3 regions of the Citrobacter sp. C1 genome follow, and region 3 is predicted to be linked to each of the others. Evidence: predicted binding sites of a transcription regulator. Region 3 holds the regulator's gene; each other region holds the start of a gene.
What was found. The regulator CRP, encoded in region 3, controls carbon source genes, mostly activating them, when cyclic AMP is high. The targets are predictions, from matches to a motif close to ATGTGANNNNNNTCACAT.

Region 1 (3,282 bases), 470 kb from region 3:
CGGCAATCGGACAATAACATCCGGCTGCATCCGCGATCGTGCGTCATTTTCTATGCTGACCTGAGTTTCATATTCATAGCCTTCGCGCAGACCGGACGCCTCCAGTACCCGCGTGAGTACGACTTCTCCCCAGTTGCCCTGGGTTTTGTTATCGCCTTTCAGCGCCCGTGTCAGGTTAACCGCTTCTTGCGCCATCTGCGCGTTCAGTTGCTGGAGGTTACGAATTTCGTGCGCCAGGGTATGACGCTCTTGCGCCTCTTTGCCAAAGCTATCCTGCACCTGGCGGCGAAAACCGTCCAGCTGTTCACGTAATGGTGTAAGCAAGCTATTCAGGCTTTGGCGATTTTGCTCATCAACGCGACGATTGCTGTGTTCAAAAATACGGTTTGCCAGGTTTTCGAACTGTTCGCTCAGACGCTGTTCGCTGTTGATCATCTGGCGGATTTTATCTTCCGCATGCTGTTGCGTCGCGTCGAGTCGCGTGGTGACTTCCCGGAGATCGGCTTCCAGAGAGGTGTTAATACTCTGCAGGCTGCGAAGTTCGTTGTTGAGTAGCTCGCACTCGTCGCGCCAGTGGGCTTCCTGCGCCAGCTGTTGACGTGCGGCGCTTAGCGCAATATCCAGTTCACGCCGTTCTTCGATAAGATCCGCGCGGATTTGGTCGGCACGCGCTTTGGTCGCCAGCCAGCCCACAAGCAGCCCTGCAGCTAACGCCACGACGGCACTTATCATTATCGAAATATCCACTACGCCCCCCTTACAGCAACGACTTACCCGCACAAAATAGAATTGTGCTGTATAAACGTCCAGTTTAAAAGGAATTTCCTGCGAGGTACTGCGCAAAATAAAAAGGCCGAACATGTCGGCCTTTTCAGAAAGGAGAGAAAATTACAGCAGGCGACGTGCAGCCTCTACCACGATTTTCACCGCGTGGCTTTCCGTTTGCTTCATGGTTTCAGCATTCGGGATTTCTTGCTGAGTACGGTTAACGATAACACCCGCAACCATACCGGCACGCAGACCCTGGCTTGCACACATGGTCAGCAGCGTAGCGGATTCCATTTCGTAGTTCATGACGCCCATGGACTGCCACTCTTCCATCGAGCCTTTGAAACGGCTCACCACGCGACCAGAGAAGGTGTCATAACGCTCCTGGCCTGGGTAGAAGGTATCTGAAGAGGCGGTCACGCCGACGTGGGTAGTCGCGCCAATAGATTTCGCGGCTTCCACCAGCGCGGTGGTGCATTCGAAATCGGCAACAGCCGGAAATTCCATCGGTGCAAAGTGCAGGCTCGCCCCGTCCAGACGGACAGACGCGGTGGTAACCAGCACGTCGCCCACGTTGATATGCGGCTGAATAGCGCCGGTCGTACCGATACGCAGGAAGGTACGAATGCCCAGTTGCGCCAGTTCTTCTACGGCGATAGAGGTCGACGGACCGCCGATACCGGTAGAGCAGACAATCACAGCTTTACCATCCAGCTCAGCACGCCAGGTAGTGAACTCGCGATGAGATGCCAGCTTAACCGGCTTGTCCATCAGCGCGGCGATCTTTTCCACACGCTCAGGGTCGCCAGGGACGATAGCAAGCGTAGCCCCTTGTAAATCGTTCTTGGTGAGGCCGAGATGAAAAACATCAGACTTAGACATAAAAACTCCTCTGTGAATCGGTTTTGTCAGAAGAAGCAAAAACACACTTTACCGAAGGCATAAACATATTTTCGTGACAGCTATCACTTTGATGTAAATCAATTGCATTTCATTACCGTCAAATAGTGATGAACATCACATTAACTGTTCGATACAGGCAAGCCTTGCACAAAAGATAGACCGTTTAAGGCAATGTGGTTCGTTGCACGCGTCTATAGTTAATGATGCGCTATTTGGCTAAATACTTAAGGGTACGGAGAATACCATGGCAACAACACGACAATCTGGCTTTGCACCTGCAGTATCCCCACCCGCAGCAACGGCGGTTCACACCCCGGATAACGAAATCATCGCGGGAATAACGTCGATTCCGTCTCAAGGCGATGATATGCCTGCGTATCATGCACGCCCGAAGCACAGCGAAGGTCCGCTACCGGTTGTTATCGTCGTGCAGGAAATTTTTGGCGTTCATGAACACATCCGTGATATTTGTCGCCGCCTGGCGCTGGAAGGGTATCTGGCTGTCGCTCCAGAGCTTTACTTTCGCGAGGGCGATCCGAATGATTTTGCCGATATTTCAACGCTGTTAAGCGGCCTGGTGGCCAAAGTCCCGGACTCTCAGGTTCTGGCCGATCTGGACCACGTCGCCAGTTGGGCCTCACGCAACGGTGGTGACGCACACCGACTGATGATCACTGGTTTTTGCTGGGGTGGACGCATCACCTGGCTGTATGCCGCACACAACCCGCAGTTAAAAGCGGCAGTGGCATGGTATGGCAAACTGGTCGGCGACAAAACGCTGAACTCGCCCAGGCATCCTGTCGATATCGCTACCGATCTTAACGCCCCCGTGTTGGGGCTTTATGGCGCGCAGGACACCAGTATTTCGCAGGAAAGCGTGGAAACCATGCGTCAGGCATTGCGCGCGGCGAATGCCAAAGCAGAAATCGTGGTGTATCCCGATGCCGGGCATGCTTTTAACGCGGATTATCGCCCGAGCTATCACGAAGAGTCCGCCAATGACGGCTGGCAAAGAATGCTGGCGTGGTTTGCGCAATATGGTGGGAAGAAATAAATGTTAATCGCCCGGTGGCGGCTACGCCTTACCGGGCTTACAACGACTTGCACGTTCCTGTTGGCCGGGTAAGCGTTAACGCCCCCGGCGATCGGGCACCTAATTAAGCCTGACGCAGGTTCTGCGCCGCTTTCACCATGTTCGCCAGCGCTGCGCGGGTTTCCGGCCAGCCACGCGTCTTCAGCCCACAGTCCGGGTTCACCCACAGACGCTCAGCCGGGATACGCTGTTCCGCTTTCTTCAGCAGGGCTTCAATCCATTCCACGCTTGGCACATTTGGCGAGTGAATGTCGTACACGCCCGGCCCGATTTCGTTCGGGTAGTCGAACTCTTCGAACGACTCCAGTAGCTCCATGTCGGAACGCGAGGTTTCAATGGTGATCACGTCGGCATCAAGCGCAGCGATGGAATCCATGATGTCGTTGAACTCGCAGTAACACATGTGGGTATGGATCTGCGTTTCGTCCTTCGCCACTGCGGCGTTGATGCGGAAGGCCTCGACACCCCATTCCAGATACGCCGCCCAGTCGCTACGACGCAGCGGCAGACCTTCACGC
Region 2 (3,282 bases), 1.5 Mb from region 3:
GGCAAATGACCCGGCACCGCCTCGCGCATCGCCTTCGCGCCCTGATAGATAAGTTCAGGATCTTTCAATAGCGTTGCGCCGCCACCGCTGCCGTTAACCAGTTTTGACGGGCAGCCACAGTTCAGATCGACACCGTACGACCCCAGCTCAACCGCGCGGGCCGCGTTCTCTGCCAGCCATTGTGGATGCTGCCCCAGCAGTTGGATGCGCACCTGCGTGCCGGATGGGGTACGGCTGTTGTTATGCAGCTCCGGGCAGATCCGATGAAATACTTTTGCTGGCAGGAGCTGATCCACCACGCGCACAAATTCGGTGATACACAGATCATAATCATTAACTTCAGTCAGCAGCTCGCGCACCAGTGAGTCGAGCACGCCTTCCATCGGCGCCAGTAAAACACGCATATTGTTACCTGCAAAAAAGAGAGGCGCTATGGTAGCGTCTCCGTACAAGAGATCAAAGCACTGTCAGCAGCACACAGGCGTCAGCCTGTCGATTGGGGCTATTGCCTGATGTTCCAGTTATCTATTTCCACTATGCTTAGAATTCATGATGTGATCGGTAGCACGTTTCTGAGTTTAATTGTATGATGAATAGGTCTCGTCAAGGGTTTCTACTATGAGCAAGTCACTGAACATTATCTGGCAATATTTACGCGCGTTTATCCTGATTTATGCCTGCCTGTATGCTGGTATTTTTCTTGCCTCACTGCTGCCTATCACCATCCCGGGTAGCATTATTGGCATGCTGATTCTGTTTGTTCTGCTGGCATTACAGATACTGCCAGCGAAATGGGTTAACCCCGGTTGCTACGTCCTGATTCGTTACATGGCGCTGCTGTTTGTCCCGATTGGCGTCGGGATCATGCAGTACTTTGACTTGCTGCGCGCGCAATTTGGACCGGTCGTGGTGTCCTGCACCATCAGTACGCTGGTCGTTTTCCTGGTGGTCAGTTGGAGCTCACACCTTGTGCACGGTGAACGCAAAATCGTTGGGCAAAAAGGGTCAAAAGAATGATGGCGTATATCTGGTGGTCGTTACCCCTCACGCTGGCGGTATTTTTTGGCGCACGTAAGTTGGCAATGCGGATCAAAATGCCGCTGCTAAACCCGCTGCTGGTTGCCATGGTGGTGATTATTCCTTTTCTGATCCTGACCGGCATTCCCTACAATCACTATTTCAAAGGTAGCGAAGTGCTGAACGATTTACTGCAACCTGCCGTGGTCGCGTTGGCATACCCGCTGTACGAACAGCTGCACCAAATCCGCGCCCGCTGGAAATCCATTATTGCCATCTGCTTTGCTGGTAGCATTGTGGCGATGGTCACCGGGACCACTATTGCGTTACTGATGGGGGCATCGCCAGAAATTGCCGCATCTATAATGCCTAAATCGGTCACCACGCCGATCGCCATGGCGGTGGGGGGTAGCATCGGCGGTATTCCTGCTATCAGCGCCGTCTGCGTCATCTTTGTCGGGATCCTGGGTGCCGTGTTTGGCCACACACTGTTAAATGCGATGCGCATTCGCACCAAGGCGGCGCGTGGACTGGCAATGGGGACCGCGTCACACGCCCTGGGTACGGCACGCTGCGCGGAGCTTGATTACCAGGAAGGTGCGTTCAGTTCCCTGGCACTGGTTATTTGCGGGATCATCACCTCGCTGGTGGCCCCCTTCCTGTTCCCGGTGATTCTGGCTGTAGTCGGTTAGCGCCATTTTTAGTTCATTTATTTGCGATGCGTTGCACATTTTTCATTTAAGTTTCATGAGTTGCATACACAGTGAGATTTGGATCACATATAAAGCCGTAACAGGCCCGTAAACTACGATTCCATTACATTGTTATGAGGCATCGCCATGCATCCACGTTTTCAAACTGCTTTCGCCCAACTCGCGGGTAACGTGCAATCAGCCCTGGCCCCCCTTCTGGCGGATGTCCATTTCCCCGCCATGTTGACTGCGGAGCAGGTCTCTTTGCTGAAACGCGAATCGGGACTGGACGAAGACGCGCTGGCATTCGCTCTGCTGCCGCTGGCTGCCGCCTGCGCACGTACCGATCTGTCCCATTTTAACGTTGGTGCCATTGCGCGCGGCGTCAGTGGCAACTGGTATTTTGGTAGCAATATGGAATTCCTCGGCGCGACGATGCAGCAAACCGTTCATGCCGAGCAAAGCGCCATCAGTCACGCCTGGCTGCGCGGAGAAAAGGGACTCGCCGCCATTACCGTCAACTACACCCCCTGCGGCCACTGCCGTCAGTTTATGAACGAGCTGAACAGCGGGCTGGATTTACGCATTCATTTGCCGGGTCGTGAGCCGCACGCGCTGCGTGACTACCTGCCGGATGCTTTTGGTCCGAAAGATCTCGACATCAAAACATTGCTGATGGATGAGCAGGATCACGGCTTTGCGCTGCAAGGTGACGCGCTGACGCAGGCGGCGATCGCCGCAGCCAACCGCTGCCATATGCCGTACAGCAACGCCCCAAGCGGTGTGGCACTGGAATGCAAAGACGGTCAAATCTTCAGCGGTAGCTACGCTGAAAACGCCGCTTTTAACCCCACGCTGCCTCCGCTGCAGGGTGCATTAAACCTGTTGAATCTGAACGGCTACGATTACCCGGATATTCAACGCGCCGTACTGGCAGAAAAAGCCGATGCGCCGTTGATCCAGTGGGATGCCACTGCCGCTACCCTGAAAGCTCTGGGCTGCAACCGCATCGAGCGCGTTTTGCTAGCGTAAAAAGGTCGTCATGTAGGCCGCCGCCATCAGGCATTATCGCCATAGCCTGATGGCAACGCGTTAGCGTCTTATCTGACCTACATGATCTAAACAGTATTGCTGAAAATCCCCTCAATCAGACTGCTGTTTCTTGCGCTACGCCGTCGAGTACAGTAGCCTGATTAACATTCCATCCCATTGCCGAGTTATCTACATGTTAAAGCGCGTGTTTTACAGCTTGTTAGTCCTGATAGGCTTACTGCTGTTGACGGTGCTTGGCCTCGACCGATGGATGAGCTGGAAGACGGCACCCTATATCTACGACGAATTGCAGGATTTACCCTACCGTCAGGTCGGCGTGGTATTAGGCACCGCGAAATACTATCGCACCGGCGTAATTAACCAGTATTACCGCTACCGCATTCAGGGCGCATTAAACGCGTATAACAGCGGTAAGGTGAATTATCTGCTGCTCAGCGGCGACAATGCCCAGCAAAACTACAACGAACCGATGACGATGCGTAAAGATCTGATTGCCGCTGGCGTCGATCCTGCCGACATC
Region 3 (3,282 bases):
GCGTAGCACGCGGGCAATGCGGCTAAAGTGCCAGTAGCAAAACTGCCCGACCGGGTTTTCCGGGTGCTGGTTGGCAATTTTCTCCAGCGTGCCAATCTGTTTTTCCATCGAAAAGCGTGTTGGTAAGCGGTGATACAGAATGTCATCTGCCAGTACGCGTAACCGGTCGGCGACGGTGCGCGCATTCCAGCGAATCACCTGTTCTGCATGACTGCGTTCGACCAGCTTCTGCACCTCTTCTGGTTGATGTAGGCTGACGGAAATATGCTCCTGCAAATCCAGCGCCTCCTGAAAGGCCCGCAGCAGGCGTTTGTACTCGTTGTTGTGATGCGCCGACAGCATATGCATTTGCTGATAGCACTGGGTGATCAGATCCACCGCTTTTTGCTGGCGAACCAGCAGCGGGGGCAGCGCTTTTTCGGGATCGACGTGCTGGGTTAGCAGGCTGTATTTCGCTTCACAGTAATCGGCCAGTTCGCGATATAACAGGCTGAGCGATTCGCGCAGCGGCTGCTCACGCCACAACCAGAACCAGAACCAGTTGAACGCGCCGTACCACAATGTTCCCAGCGCATAGATCAGTAGCGGTTCCCAGACCGGCATGTTGCCAGCCAGGCTTAGCGTGAAAATTGCCGCAATCAGTGAGGCGGGCAGCAGTCGTGCATGCAGCGGGCTTAACTCGGCGGTCACGCCGAGAATCAGCGTCAGGCCGGTAAGGATCAGCGGGAGCGCAATGCTTTCTGCCAGCAATAGCTGCATGATCAGGCTACATCCGGCAAACAGTGACGCGCCAATAACTAAGCGTTTAAAAAATCGCTTATGCGGGGTATCAAGACCGGCAATGTTGCAGCAGGCGGGGACGAGGGAGAACAGCAGCCCCAGATGAAGCTGACCGATGATAAGACCGACAGCCACGGGTAAACACAGCACCAGCGTTTGTCGTAGTGCGTAGTTGATCTCTGGGTGATAAATCAGTCTTCGCCACATCGGTGCAAACAAAAATGGCGCATTACCAGGTAACGCGCCATTTCGACGAGGTTAACGCGTGCCGTAGACGACGATGGTCTTACCGTGCGCGGAGATCAAGTTCTGATCTTCCAGCATTTTCAGGATACGACCAACGGTTTCACGGGAGCAGCCAACGATCTGGCCAATTTCCTGACGGGTGATTTTGATCTGCATGCCGTCCGGGTGGGTCATCGCGTCAGGTTGTTTCGCCAGGTTCAACAGGGTCTGGGCGATACGACCGGTGACATCCAGGAAGGCCAGGTTGCCCACTTTTTCGGACGTTACCTGCAGGCGACGAGCCATCTGAGAAGACAGGCGCATCAGAATATCCGGGTTAACCTGGATTAATTGACGAAATTTTTTGTATGAAATTTCAGCAACTTCACATGCGGTTTTGGCACGTACCCAGGCGCTACGTTCCTGGCCTTCTTCAAACAGGCCTAATTCACCAATGAAATCGCCCTGATTCAGATAAGAGAGGATCATTTCTTTCCCTTCTTCATCTTTGATCAGCACTGCCACTGAGCCTTTAACGATGTAATACAACGTTTCCGCTTTTTCACCCTGGTGAATCAGCGTGCTCTTCGATGGGTACTTATGAATATGGCAATGAGACAAGAACCATTCGAGAGTCGGGTCTGTTTGCGGTTTGCCAAGCACCATGCGCGGTTATCCTCTGTTATAAGCTGTCTCCAGAGTCAGAACACGACGCTGCCTCTGGGGTTGCAAAAATATGCTTCCCGCTACCTGGGAAAGGGGCTGCTAAAAAGTGAACTGCAGCCTGTAATGTGATGTCCTCTGCATACATGCAGTACGTCAATGTATTACTGTAGCATCCTGACTGTTTTAGCATAGCTTTCGCCGTGTGTCTCCTGGTGTCTCGCTTCAGCATGACTCAGGTCGCCTTCCGTTGCGAGAATTGTTATGTACGCGTAATCTGTCAGGAAAATTGAAACATTGGAGTTACGAAATATGCAAGCGCGTGTAAAGTGGGTTGAGGGGTTAACCTTCCTCGGTGAGTCCGCCTCAGGCCACCAAATCTTGATGGACGGTAACTCCGGTGATAAAGCGCCGAGCCCGATGGAAATGGTACTCATGGCTGCGGGTGGCTGTAGCGCCATTGATGTGGTGTCGATCCTGCAAAAGGGTCGTCAGGATGTGACCAACTGCGAAGTGAAGCTCACTTCCGAGCGTCGTGAAGAAGCGCCGCGTCTGTTTACCCATATTAATCTGCATTTCATCGTTACTGGCAACGATCTGAAAGACGCTTCGGTGTCTCGCGCCGTCGATCTCTCCGCGGAAAAATACTGCTCCGTGGCGCTGATGCTGGAAAAAGCGGTGAATATTACCCATTCCTATGAAGTGATTGCCGCGTAATCCCTGATGCCGGATGGATGATGTTGATTTGTAGGCCCGATAAGCGTAACGCCATCGGGCACTTCCCACGCTTCACTCGATTTTTTTGCCTTCCATCAGTCGCTGGACCAGCGGCAGCATAATCAATTCCATCGCCAGCCCCATCTTGCCGCCCGGCACCACTAATGTATTGATATGGGAAATGAATGAGCCCTGCAGCATCGCCAGCAGCCACGGGAAGTCGATGCCTTCCAGATTACGAAAATGAATCACTACAAAGCTTTCATCCAGTGACGGAATGCTTTTGGCGGCAAAAGGATTGGAGGTGTCGACGGTCGGTACACGCTGGAAGTTAATATGCGTACGGGAAAACTGCGGGGTGATGTAATTAATGTAGTCGTCCATTGAACGTACCACCGAATCCATTACCGCCTCGCGGGAGTGACCGCGCTCGCTGGTGTCGCGGGTCAGCTTCTGGATCCACTCCAGATTGACGATCGGTACCACGCCGACCAGCAGATCAACATGCCGCGCCACGTTTTGCTGCGGCGTCACCACGCCACCGTGCAGGCCTTCATAGAATAAGACGTCTGTGGGTTCAGGCAGCGGCTGCCACGGGGTAAACGTTCCCGGAACCTGATTCCACGGAACGGCTTCATCGTAGGTGTGCAGATATTTTCGTGACTGGCCTTTGCCGGTCTGGCCGTACTCGCTGAAGGTTTGTTCCAGCAGGCCGAAGTCGTTGGCTTCGGGGCCGAAGTAACTGATGTGTCGCCCGGCGTCGCGCGCTTTGCGGATCGCCATGTCCATCTCCGGACGGGTATAGCGGTGAAAACTGTCGCCTTCCACCTCGGCGGCGCGCAGATTTAACTGGGCGAAAATTTTACGAAACGCGAGGCTGGTGGTGGTGGTCCCCGC

Region 1: udp (uridine phosphorylase) is a predicted target of CRP. The motif match lies at 1,774-1,791, and genes of this name have one in related genera.
Region 2: cdd (cytidine deaminase) is a predicted target of CRP. The motif match lies at 1,781-1,798, and genes of this name have one in related genera.

What each region holds. Positions count from the first base shown of each region.
Region 1 covers NZ_CP115035.1:4,915,780-4,919,061, forward strand. Annotated here, with positions in the region: gene rmuC (DNA recombination protein RmuC) at 1-747, opposite strand, end outside; gene udp (uridine phosphorylase) at 889-1,650, opposite strand; gene IB214_RS23505 (dienelactone hydrolase family protein) at 1,916-2,725, shown strand; gene metE (5-methyltetrahydropteroyltriglutamate--homocysteine S-methyltransferase) at 2,829-3,282, opposite strand, start outside.
Region 2 covers NZ_CP115035.1:1,809,654-1,812,935, reverse strand. Annotated here, with positions in the region: gene dusC (tRNA dihydrouridine(16) synthase DusC) at 1-404, opposite strand, end outside; gene IB214_RS08705 (CidA/LrgA family protein) at 619-1,017, shown strand; gene IB214_RS08700 (CidB/LrgB family autolysis modulator) at 1,014-1,709, shown strand; gene cdd (cytidine deaminase) at 1,857-2,741, shown strand; gene sanA (outer membrane permeability protein SanA) at 2,935-3,282, shown strand, end outside.
Region 3 covers NZ_CP115035.1:354,626-357,907, forward strand. Annotated here, with positions in the region: gene IB214_RS01665 (YccS/YhfK family putative transporter) at 1-987, opposite strand, end outside; gene crp (cAMP-activated global transcriptional regulator CRP) at 1,039-1,671, opposite strand; gene IB214_RS01675 (OsmC family protein) at 1,981-2,385, shown strand; gene IB214_RS01680 (phosphoribulokinase) at 2,458-3,282, opposite strand, start outside.